3 regions of the Rhizobium sp. BK312 genome follow, and region 1 is predicted to be linked to each of the others. Evidence: riboswitches for the same ligand, from Rfam matches in the RefSeq annotation. Region 1 holds a riboswitch; each other region holds the start of a gene.
What was found. Region 1 has a riboswitch for cobalamin ahead of FHT85_RS13705 (ABC transporter substrate-binding protein). Riboswitches for the same ligand answer to the same signal wherever they lie in the genome.
Positions count from the first base shown of each region.

Region 2: linked by a shared signal. The riboswitch ahead of FHT85_RS09510 (aromatic ring-hydroxylating oxygenase subunit alpha) and the one ahead of FHT85_RS13705 (ABC transporter substrate-binding protein) in region 1 are both predicted to bind cobalamin.
Region 3: linked by a shared signal. The riboswitch ahead of nrdH (glutaredoxin-like protein NrdH) and the one ahead of FHT85_RS13705 (ABC transporter substrate-binding protein) in region 1 are both predicted to bind cobalamin.

Region 1 covers NZ_JACHZP010000004.1:311,409-314,798, forward strand. Annotated here, with positions in the region: gene FHT85_RS13695 (hypothetical protein) at 1-66, opposite strand, end outside; gene FHT85_RS13700 (GGDEF domain-containing protein) at 231-1,376, shown strand; cobalamin riboswitch at 1,458-1,714, shown strand; gene FHT85_RS13705 (ABC transporter substrate-binding protein) at 1,879-2,895, shown strand; gene FHT85_RS13710 (FecCD family ABC transporter permease) at 2,899-3,390, shown strand, end outside.
Region 2 covers NZ_JACHZP010000003.1:193,228-196,617, reverse strand. Annotated here, with positions in the region: gene FHT85_RS09515 (hybrid-cluster NAD(P)-dependent oxidoreductase) at 1-51, opposite strand, end outside; gene FHT85_RS09510 (aromatic ring-hydroxylating oxygenase subunit alpha) at 54-1,298, opposite strand; cobalamin riboswitch at 1,395-1,599, opposite strand; gene FHT85_RS09505 (DUF6656 family protein) at 1,949-2,566, shown strand; gene FHT85_RS09500 (L-threonylcarbamoyladenylate synthase) at 2,626-3,390, shown strand, end outside.
Region 3 covers NZ_JACHZP010000007.1:281,713-285,102, forward strand. Annotated here, with positions in the region: gene nrdE (class 1b ribonucleoside-diphosphate reductase subunit alpha) at 1-664, opposite strand, end outside; gene nrdI (class Ib ribonucleoside-diphosphate reductase assembly flavoprotein NrdI) at 751-1,146, opposite strand; gene nrdH (glutaredoxin-like protein NrdH) at 1,158-1,379, opposite strand; cobalamin riboswitch at 1,627-1,845, opposite strand; gene FHT85_RS21165 (FUSC family protein) at 1,967-3,064, opposite strand; gene FHT85_RS21170 (DUF1269 domain-containing protein) at 3,289-3,390, opposite strand, start outside.

The DNA.
Region 1 (3,390 bases):
CAACAGCGCAACGGCGCAAAGAATGCGCGCGCTCCACTGAAATGTTCGCGAAATCGTCTTCCGCATGCTTGTCCCCACCACCGCATTCGCGGATAAGGTTTCAGTCATAGGGCAGGCCTATCACAAGCGCAATGCGTCAATTCGTGCCGCGATGCCGCCGCAGTGCCGATCGATGAGAAGCATATAAACTATTTTTAGAGATCGCATGGTATCTCGTAAGGACTTCGACCATGCCGCCGCAGCTCATCTATCGCGGCGCGTTGCGAAGACTGGGAATCGCCATGGAAGTCGAAACACATCTGATCTCGCTAATACGTGTCCTCGGCCAGGTGGCGATTATTGTCTATGCCTATTCCTGGGTCATCCGTATCGTCGAGCGCGGCGCTTTGAAATCCGTGGCCGTCGGGCTGTTGTTCGGGCTGGTCGGCATCCTGTCCATGGGCGATCCCATCCAATGGATGCCAGGTGTGATCCAGGATGGCCGGTCGATCCTCCTTGTCCTTACGCCAATCTATGGCGGCCTTTTGGGAACCATTGTCGCTGCGGCGATGATGGCGCTGTTTCGGTACATGGTGGGCGGCATGGGCGCGGTGGTCGGCGTGGCCGGCATCGTGATCGTTGCAATCGCCGGCTATGTACTCACTCTGCTGCCGCGGCAATGGACCGGCACGGGATGGCGGCGATCGGCTCTGTTCGGTCTGGCGACCTGTTCATCCATTGTGGTTGTTTTCCTTTTTCCGTGGGCGGTTGCGCGCGCCCTTCTTATCTCGGCAACACTTCCGGTAACGATCGTCAATATCCTCGGTGTCATGCTGTTGTCGGATCTCTTGCAGCGGGAGCAATATCGCATTGGCATCCAGCGCGCGCTGGAGAATGAAGCGAGCCTCGATCCGCTGACAAGGCTTCCCAACCGCCGGGTGCTGCAGCGCGAAGGCGATCGATGCAGCAAGGAAGCGGGCATGCGGCGTATCCCCTTCTCGATCATCATGCTCGATATCGATCACTTCAAGAAGATCAACGACAGCTGGGGCCATTCCTTCGGTGACACCGTTCTGGCGCGATTGGCCGACGTCATCAGGCAAACCGTGCGCAAGACCGACATTGCCGCTCGTTATGGCGGTGAGGAGATCGTCGTGCTGCTGCCCAACACCGATACGCGGGCTGCGGCTGCCGTCGCGGAGAAAATTCGCAAGGACATCGAGGACACAACCCTGATGTTCGAGCAGGAGGCCGTCCATGTCACGGTCAGCATCGGCATCGCCTGCTCCCTCGAACCGACGACGGATTTCAAACATGTGCTTGAGGCCGCCGACAAGGCGCTTTATCGCGCGAAGGCGGGCGGGAGAAATCGCGTGGAACTGGCGGAGGCCGTATAGGCTCGCCGCCTTTCCTTCTCATGGGCATGGCGTGCTCTGTCTCATTTCTATCCAAGCGTCCTTGACGGAACGGGGCAGTCCGGAATAACTGGACGTGACGGTTCCCCAAGGAAGACTCCGCGGGGATTAATAGGGAACACGGTGAGGATGACCCAAGCGGGACCTAGACCGTGGCTGCCCCCGCAACTGTAAGCGGATTGCCGATCATCCGGGAATGACCAGCCTGCTGGTTCCTTCCTGAGGCTTTGAGCCACGCCACTGCAAGCATGCTTGCGGGAAGGCCGATGATCGTCAGATATCCGCAAGCCAGGAGACCTGCCGTCGATCACGATCCAATCAGCCGGGCGGGGATGCTCGGAAAGGACAGAGAATGATTGACCTGCGCCTTCGACATTATCCGACACCTATCGGCCTTGATTGGGATCTCCGCAGCCGGCGGCCGTCTTTCTCAGCGCGATCGCGCTGACGCCGCCCCGTTTCCTTAATCCTATCGAGACCTTTCATGCGCCATTTTTTGACGACCATTGCATTTGCACTTGGGCTGACCGGTTTTGCCGGCTCCGGTTTTGCCGCCACCCAATATCCTCTCACCATCGATAATTGCGGTCAGAAGGTCACTTTTGAAAAGGCTCCGGCCAAGATCGTTTCGATCGGCCAGGGCATGACTGAAATCCTCTTTTCGCTCGGCCTTGCCGACAAGATTGCCGGAACGGCGGTCTGGGTCGGCCCGGTTCTGCCGCAATATGCCGAGGTCAACAGCAAGATCCCGCGGCTTGCCGATAACGATCCGAGCTTCGAATCCGTCGTTGGCAAGGCCCCGGATCTCGTCGCTGCCGAATTCGAATGGCATGTCGGCGCGCAGGGTTCCGTCGGCACACGCCAGCAATTTTCGGAACTCGGGATCAACACCTATGTTGCTCCGACCGATTGTGTCGCCAAGGTCAATACCGATGGCGGCGATGGTGTGCGCAAGGAGCTTTTCACGATGGATCTGGTCTATCAGGAAATCGTCGAGCTCTCGCAGATCTTCGACGTTAGGGATCGTGGCGATGCCCTGATCGCGGATCTGAAAAAGCGCGAGGCGGATGCAGTCGCTTCGATTGCCGCTGCCAAGGCCAAGGATCTTCCGATCGTGTTCTGGTTCTCCAGCAAGGAGGTCAATGGCGATGCCTATATCGCCGGCAAGAACAGCGCGCCGGCCTATATCCTGAAGACGCTCGGCGCCAGAAACGTGGTGACGACGGAAGAAGAATGGCCGATGGTCGGGTGGGAAACCATTTCGCAGGCCAACCCGGCCGTGATCGTCATAGCCACCATGGACCGCCGCCGCTATGCGGCCGACGATCCGAAGGTCAAAGTCGATTTCCTCGAAAAAGATCCAGTCACCAGCCAGCTCGACGCCGTTAAGAACAAGCATTTTGTCATGATGGATGCGCAGTCGATGAACCCGACCATCCGCACCATCGACGGCATTGAAGTATTGGCCAAGGGCATCAAGTCCTTCGGCCTGGCGCTGTAAGATATGGGTCTCGCCGCAAAACGCAGGACATGGTGGGCGCTCTTGGCGCTCGCCATGGCTGCCGTCATTCTTCTGACCTTCATGATCAGCCTCGCCGTATCGATCGGCGAGATTTCGATCCCGCTGTCGACCACAGTAAAGGCCGTTTCGAACCGGTTGTTCGGAACGAGCTTCGAACTCAGCCGGATCCATCAGGGGATCGTCTGGGACTATCGCCTGAGCCGCGCGCTCGTTGCTGCAAGCACCGGTGCGTCGCTTGCCTTGAGCGGGGTGGTCTTGCAGGCGTTGCTGCGCAATCCGCTCGCCGAACCCTTTGTGCTCGGGATTTCCGCCGGCGCCTCCACCGGGGCGGTCTGCATCATGATCCTCGGTCTTGGCTATGGCATTCTCGGCCTTTCCGGCGGCGCTTTCCTCGGCGCGGTTGCAGCCTTTCTTTTCGTCGGCCTGCTTGCCGCCGGGGTCGGCGGCACGAGCGAGCGCATCATTCTATGCGGC
Region 2 (3,390 bases), on a different contig from region 1:
AGGCTGCATTTGGTCGAGATGGCGATGCGGAAGGGAGACGGCCATGTTCATGCTCAGGCAACCGCCGACAGCTTGGCCTGGTCGCCTTGCAGCCGGTTGATCATGAAAGTCGTGTACCATTCGACGAACTGCATGACGCCGCCTTCATGGATTTCCGAATAGGGACCGGGCTCATAGGCAGGCGAGCGGATGCCGAAGGCATTTTCCTCGACGATCCGGCGGTCCTGATCGTTGGTTTCGGTCCAGACGTGCGTCAGTTCCTCGAGATTGTAGTCGACGCCTTCGACCGCATCCTTGTGAACGAGCCACTTCGTGGTGACGGCGGTTTCCTCGGCGCTGATCGGCAGGACACGGAAGGAAATCGCGTGGTCGCCGAGCATGTGGTTCCATGTCGTCGGATAGTGGAAGAGCAGCATGGTGCCGATGCCGTTGATCGTCACGTCGGGCGAGAGCGGCCGCCTGACGGCATTCTGGCCGGACATGGTGTAGCTTTCGGCGCCTTCGATCAGCGGCATGCGGGCGGTGCGGAACTGTCCGTCAGGAGAGATCTTGAATTCGCTCGGCAGGCCTGCGGCTTCGCAGCGCGCCCAGTGCTCGGTGATGACGGGATCGCTCATCGCGCCCTGCACGCCGGTAACCGTCGGAGCTTCCGGGAAGGTGCGGCAGAGTTCGGGGTGATTGGCCGCACAGTGATAGCACTCGCGGTTGTTTTCCCAGACGAGCTTCCAGTTGCCCTTTTCGATGATCGTGCTCTGGAAGGCGACCTTGGCTTCGCTGATGCGATGCGGGGCCATGTAGGGCTCGACCGTGGCGCGAACCGGCGCGAAATCGGGAGCGTTCTGCGCGAGGCAGATGAAGATGTAGCCGCCGACACTTTCGCAGTGAACCGGCTTCAGCGAATACTGGCTCTTGTCGAAATCCTCGGCCATCTGTCGGGCAAAGAGTAGCGAGCCGTCGAGTTCGTAGGTCCATTGGTGATACGGGCAGACGAGCTTTGCCGACGATCCGCGCTCGGTCGTGCAGACGCGCGAGCCGCGGTGACGGCAGCTATTGTGGAAGGCGCGGATGACCTGATCGCGGCCACGGACGATGACGACGGGATAATCACCGATCTGGACGGTGAAGTAATTGCCCGCACGCGGCACTTCGCAATCATGGCCGATGAACAGCCAGTCGCGATAGTAGATCGTCTCCATGTCGAGCTTGAAGTATTCCGGATCAGTGTAGAAGGGTTGCTCCAGGCTGAAACCCGTCCGGTGGTTCTTCAGTTGCCGCAGAACTTTGCTGCCGATATCCATTTGCCTATCCTTGCGCAATACCGGAAGACGAGCAGAGGACATGCAAGGCCGTTGGGAACGGCCGAAAGCAATCCCCCGACCGCCCGCCGCGGTCAGTAAACCATATGTGCCCAAGGCTGGTTTCCGGGCTCTGGAGCGGCCCTGTTGCCAGGACCCCATGGCACCTTCCCAGACCAATCGGCCCAGTGGCTTTATCCGCCATGCCTCACTCCACCACCGTTGCGGGGGCAGCGCCGGATTTTGACCGGCTTCCCAATTCTCCGTCTCCCTAGCAGACGGCACCTTGAGATTGATATCATCATAGCTCTCGGCCGCGTCTGCCGCTGCGCTGCAATGCGACATCGGCTTCGAATTTGACGACAGGTGAAACCGGACGATAGGACGGTTGCATAGCGTGAGAATATTGACAGGCAATTCAATTACTTGGGCGCTTGCATCGGAGATGGTCAAAGCATCGCATATCCATTCCGCCAATGACGCTTTATCCTGATTGCGACAGGTCAGCGAATGGCCGGCAATCAGGGGAACAATTGGGCGGCAGAAAGCGCCAACGGAGCCGCTATCGGGGCGCCTTCAATCCGGCACGATCAAGCTCGGCTCAAGCTCCGTGGTTCATCATATCGCCAAAGAGTTTTATAGCGAGATCCGGCATGGCCAAACTCAGATATTTCGACGCTGGGAAGCCCGCCGAGCCCGAACCGGCGCAGCCGGTATCGACGACGGGGTACACCGAATTCCTGCGCACCGGCCGTATCAACCGCAACAGGCCGCATTGGCTGGCGGAAGAGCGGGAATACCTCACCCACGAACAGGTGGCCGAACATACGGCGCTGAAGCTCAGGGACGCCGGCGAGAAGACCCACGACCGGCTCAACAATTTCCATAGGTCCATCCGCTTCCCGAAGCTCATCTTTCATCACACGCTGAAGGACACGCCGCATCTCGGCTATTGCCACGTGACCGCGGCGCGGACGCAGTTCGCGCATTATGAGGACGTGAACTGGGCTTTCTATATCGCCAACTTCTTCGCCCGGATCGGCCAGGAAGAGAACTTCTTCGAAGACATCAGCCTCAAATATTCGCGGATGTATTTCGCCGTCGCGATCCATCCGGACAAGGACACGGAAGACAAGAAGCTGACGATCAATCGCGACGTCAGAGGCAACGGCGTGCTGTTCCACACCCACGATCCGCAGATCGCCATCCGCAATGTTCTTCTCCTCGGCGCCCGCAACGAGCAGCTCCGCGACATCATTCGCCAGCTTTGACGATTGATCCGAAAACTCGAAGAGCATAAGAAACGGCCTGAACTGCAAGCAGGCAGGCCATGGCACGACACATAGACATTCTCGAACATCCGCAAATGGCAATAGAAGTGGCGACGGCGACCCTTGCCGAGGGTCTGCCGATCGGGCTGCCGACGGAGACGGTCTACGGGCTTGCCGCCGATGCCACTAATCCCGCCGCCATTACCCGGATCTACGAGACGAAGGGCCGGCCGCGCTTCAATCCGTTGATTTGCCATATGAGCGATCTCGCCATGGCCGAGCGCTATGCGATCTTCGACCCCATCTCGCGCAAGCTCGCGGAAGCCTTCTGGCCCGGGCCGCTGACGCTGGTGCTGCCGCTCCAGCCCGATAGCGGCATTCATCCGCTGGCAACCGCCGGCCTCGACACGGTCGGCATCCGCGTGCCCCAGGGCTTTGCCGGCGAGCTGATCCGCGCCTTTGATCGGCCGCTTGCAGCACCGAGCGCCAATACCTCGGGCAAGATCAGCGCCACCAGCGCCGATCATGTGGACGACGATCTCGGAGAGCGGATCACGCTCATCCTCGACGCCGGGGCTTCGGTCGTCGGCGTGGAGTCGACCATCGTCAAGGTTGAGGATGGCGAGATGCGCCTGCTGCGGCCCGGCGGGCTGGCGGCAAGCGAGATCGAGCGGGTGGCCGGCAAGGCACTGAAGCGCAAGAAGAAGGCTTCCGCTGCCATCGAGGCGCCAGGCATGCTTGCTTCGCATTATGCGCCGGGAGCGGCGGTGCGGCTCGACGCCACCGAGGTTTCCGCAAGCGAGGCCCTGATTCGCTTCGGCACG
Region 3 (3,390 bases), on a different contig from region 1:
GAATGATGCCGGACGACTGGTTCTCGATGTGCTTGATCGGCGCACCGGCCTCACGGATGTTGGTGAGCGATAGCGCCACGCCTCCGCCGCGTTTCGAAAGCTGCAGAGCCGAGTTAATGGCGCGGCCAATCGATTCCATGTTGTCTTCGACACGCAGCAGGAAACACGAAACCAGCTCTCCGCGCTGCTTCTTGCCGGCATTGAGGAAGGTCGGCGTTGCCGGCTGGAACCGGCCGGAGATGATCTCGTCGACCAGATCGCGGGCAAGTTGCTCGCTGCCCTGCGCCAGCGTCAGCGCGACCATGCAGATGCGGTCTTCATAACGCTCGAGATAACGTTTTCCATCGAAGGTCTTCAGCGTGTAGCTGGTGTAGTATTTGAAGGCGCCGAGGAAAGTCGGGAAACGGAACTTCTTCGCATAGGCGTGATCGAAGAGATCGCGCACGAAATTGAAGGAATATTGATCCAGCACCTCCTGTTCGTAGTAGCCTTCCGTCACCAGGTAATCGAGCTTTTCCCTCAGGTTATGGAAGAAGACCGTGTTCTGATTGACGTGCTGGAGAAAGTACTGCTTGGCCGCCATGCGATCCTTGTCGAGCTGGATTTTTCCGTGCTCGTCATAGAGGTTCAGCATGGCGTTCAGTGCGTGATAATCCAAGGCCATTTCCGCGGCCTTGGCTGGCCGATCATTCGTGGGAGCAGAAAAAGTGCTCTGCGTTTTTTCGCCCGAATCCCGCGACAAAGAAGAGCTTAGCGTGTCCAAAATCGTTCCAATCCGTGTCTGACATTGGCGACATCCTCATCCGTGCCCAGAAGTTCGAACCGATAGAGATACGGCACCTGGCATCTGGCAGAGATGATGTCGCCGGCGATCCCATAGGTCGCGCCGAAGTTGCTGTTGCCCGCGGCGATGACTCCGCGGATGTTCGAACGGTTGCCCGCATCGTTGAGGAAGCGGATCACCTGCTTGGGCACGGCCCCCTTTCCGCCTTCGCCGCAATAGGTCGGGACGATCAGAACGTAGGGCGAGGTCGCACGAAACTCGTCGCCCGCGACAAGCGGGATACGAGCAGCCGGCAATGCGAGCTTGACAACGAAGCGATGGGTATTTTCCGATCGGCTGGAGAAATAGACGATCTCGCCCACCGCCCGGATCCTTAAGCGAGGGTGCTGATCATGTCGGGACGGAAGCCGGCCCAATGCAGTTCCCCGGCGACAACAACCGGAACCTGACGATAGCCGAGACCTTGCACCAGCTCATAGGCGGCGGCATCGGTCGATACGTCGACGATGGTGTAGTCGATGCCTTGGCGATCAAGCGCGCGGGTGGTTGCCGTGCACTGGACGCAGGCGGGTTTGCTGTAGACGGTAATGCTCATGAGGTATCCTCGTATGGATGGGCACAGAAAATCGCTCGAGCATCGGATGATGCCCGCTCGGCGGGTGAAAAGTGGAGGCAAGCCTAGCCGGCGGCCGGACGCATTTCAGCGGCCGTCATTCGCGCGGGCGACTATGAATACTCAAGAACATGGATTCACCCCGAAGTTATTCATGCGGGGTCTTCAAGGAAGCGATGACGGCGATCCTGCCGCATGAACCATCGCTCGCCAGTCGGACACCCCGCCCGTGGACGTTATTGCTCAAGGCAGGTCTCCTGGCTCGCGGGTCATAACATTCGTCCTGCCTTCCCAAGACACAAGGCCTCAGTGACGTCATCAAACGAATGCTCGCCGCTCACAGTTGCGGGGGCAGCTCCGGCTTGGCAATCATCATGCTCGCCGACCGGATTCCCATCTTAGCCTCCAATCCTTGCGAATCAGAAGAACCTCGAACACTATATATAGTATCCTCGGTTAAAATTGCGTCAACTGCTTCGACAGCCTCAATCGGATTTCCATGTTGATGGATGTCGACCATCGCACCCAACGCAGAGACTTGGGACTGGCCAAAAACAGGCTGGAGCCTTTCAATTGACGTTGCTTTCGCGGATGCGGTCGGCGAGATCGAGAAAATTCTGGCGCATGCGTCGCAATGTGAAATCGAGACCGAACAACCGGCCCGTTTCGCTAAATCCCATCGACTGGGCAGCCTCCGAAGTCTGAAGAGTGCTAAACGCGGCGTCGAAAGCCGCGTCGCCTGCCGAAAGCACATCCGGATCGATTTCACCACCGGCACGCAACGCCCGGCCGCATGTCTCCGCAAAGCGGGCCTGTGCCTCCAGCATTCCGCCTGCCTGCGGCCCGATCGCTTCGACAATCGCCGGCGGGAAAGGTGTTTCCACGATGTGGCTGAGATAGGTCATGTCGTTGCGGATGCGCCAGAGCGAACGGGGAATGGCCTCCGAAATTCCCTGTCGTGTCAGCCAGAAAGCGCGCTCGCGCTGCGCGTCGGTCAAAAGCGCTTCCGTCGCCATCAAGGACTGACGCAGGGCGATATTTGCCTCGGTGGCCGATACAGGCTCGCCCTTTTCGACCCCGACTGCAAGCCTTCGCAAGATCTGCGCCATGACATCGAGTGCCGACCCGAAGCGATCCAAAACCATAGTCCGCGAGCGCGTCGGCAGGATGAACAGGCTGGCGAGCACGCCGACGACACCGCCCAGGGTAATTTCGGCAATGCGATCGATCACGAAAATCTCGACGGGAACGGCGGCGGAATGTGTCAGCATGACGATCGCGGCCGTCAGTCCGGCATTGCGCAGACGAGGCACGCGCACCGCCGCGAAACTTGAAACGCCGACGACGCAGATCAGGGCAATGCCAATCGCAAGCGGCTCCTGCGGCGTGACGAATACCGCAACACCTCCGAGCACGGCGCCTGCGACTGTCGCAACCAGCCGGTCGAAAGCCGCTCCAGCGGTCGCGCCCACCGACGCCTGCATGACGATCAGTACCGTGAAGACGGCCCAATAGCCCTGCTGGAGATGGAGATGCTGTGAAATGGCGTAGGTGATCGTGCACGCGATCATGACCCTTAGCGCCTGCAGCGCCGCGCGTTTGGTCTGAATCAGCGATGTTTTGGGTTTTGACGGCAGCTGGCTTTGACGAATTACAGGATCGGTCATCGCGCAAGTTTTCGCCTGGAAACGTGTGCTGACAATGGCCGTCCGGGGCTTGCCCTCTCCCTGCTGCCGCTAGTGAATGACCGCATGACCTACAATGGCAGTATTTGCGCGATTAGGGAAGGCGCGCAGGCAATGGCGAGCGCGCCGTTCAATCCCTGAGCCCCGTGCTTCCCGGACGAAAGCACAGCCGCCGCCGCCGATAGGAGTAGAGATCGGATTTACGTTCAGACGGTGGCGGAAGCTTCAGGCGCCGGTGAGGTCTCGTCGACAAGCACCTGGCGCAGCCGCGCCTCCTGCTCGGGCGATAGCGAGGTGCGTAGCAATCG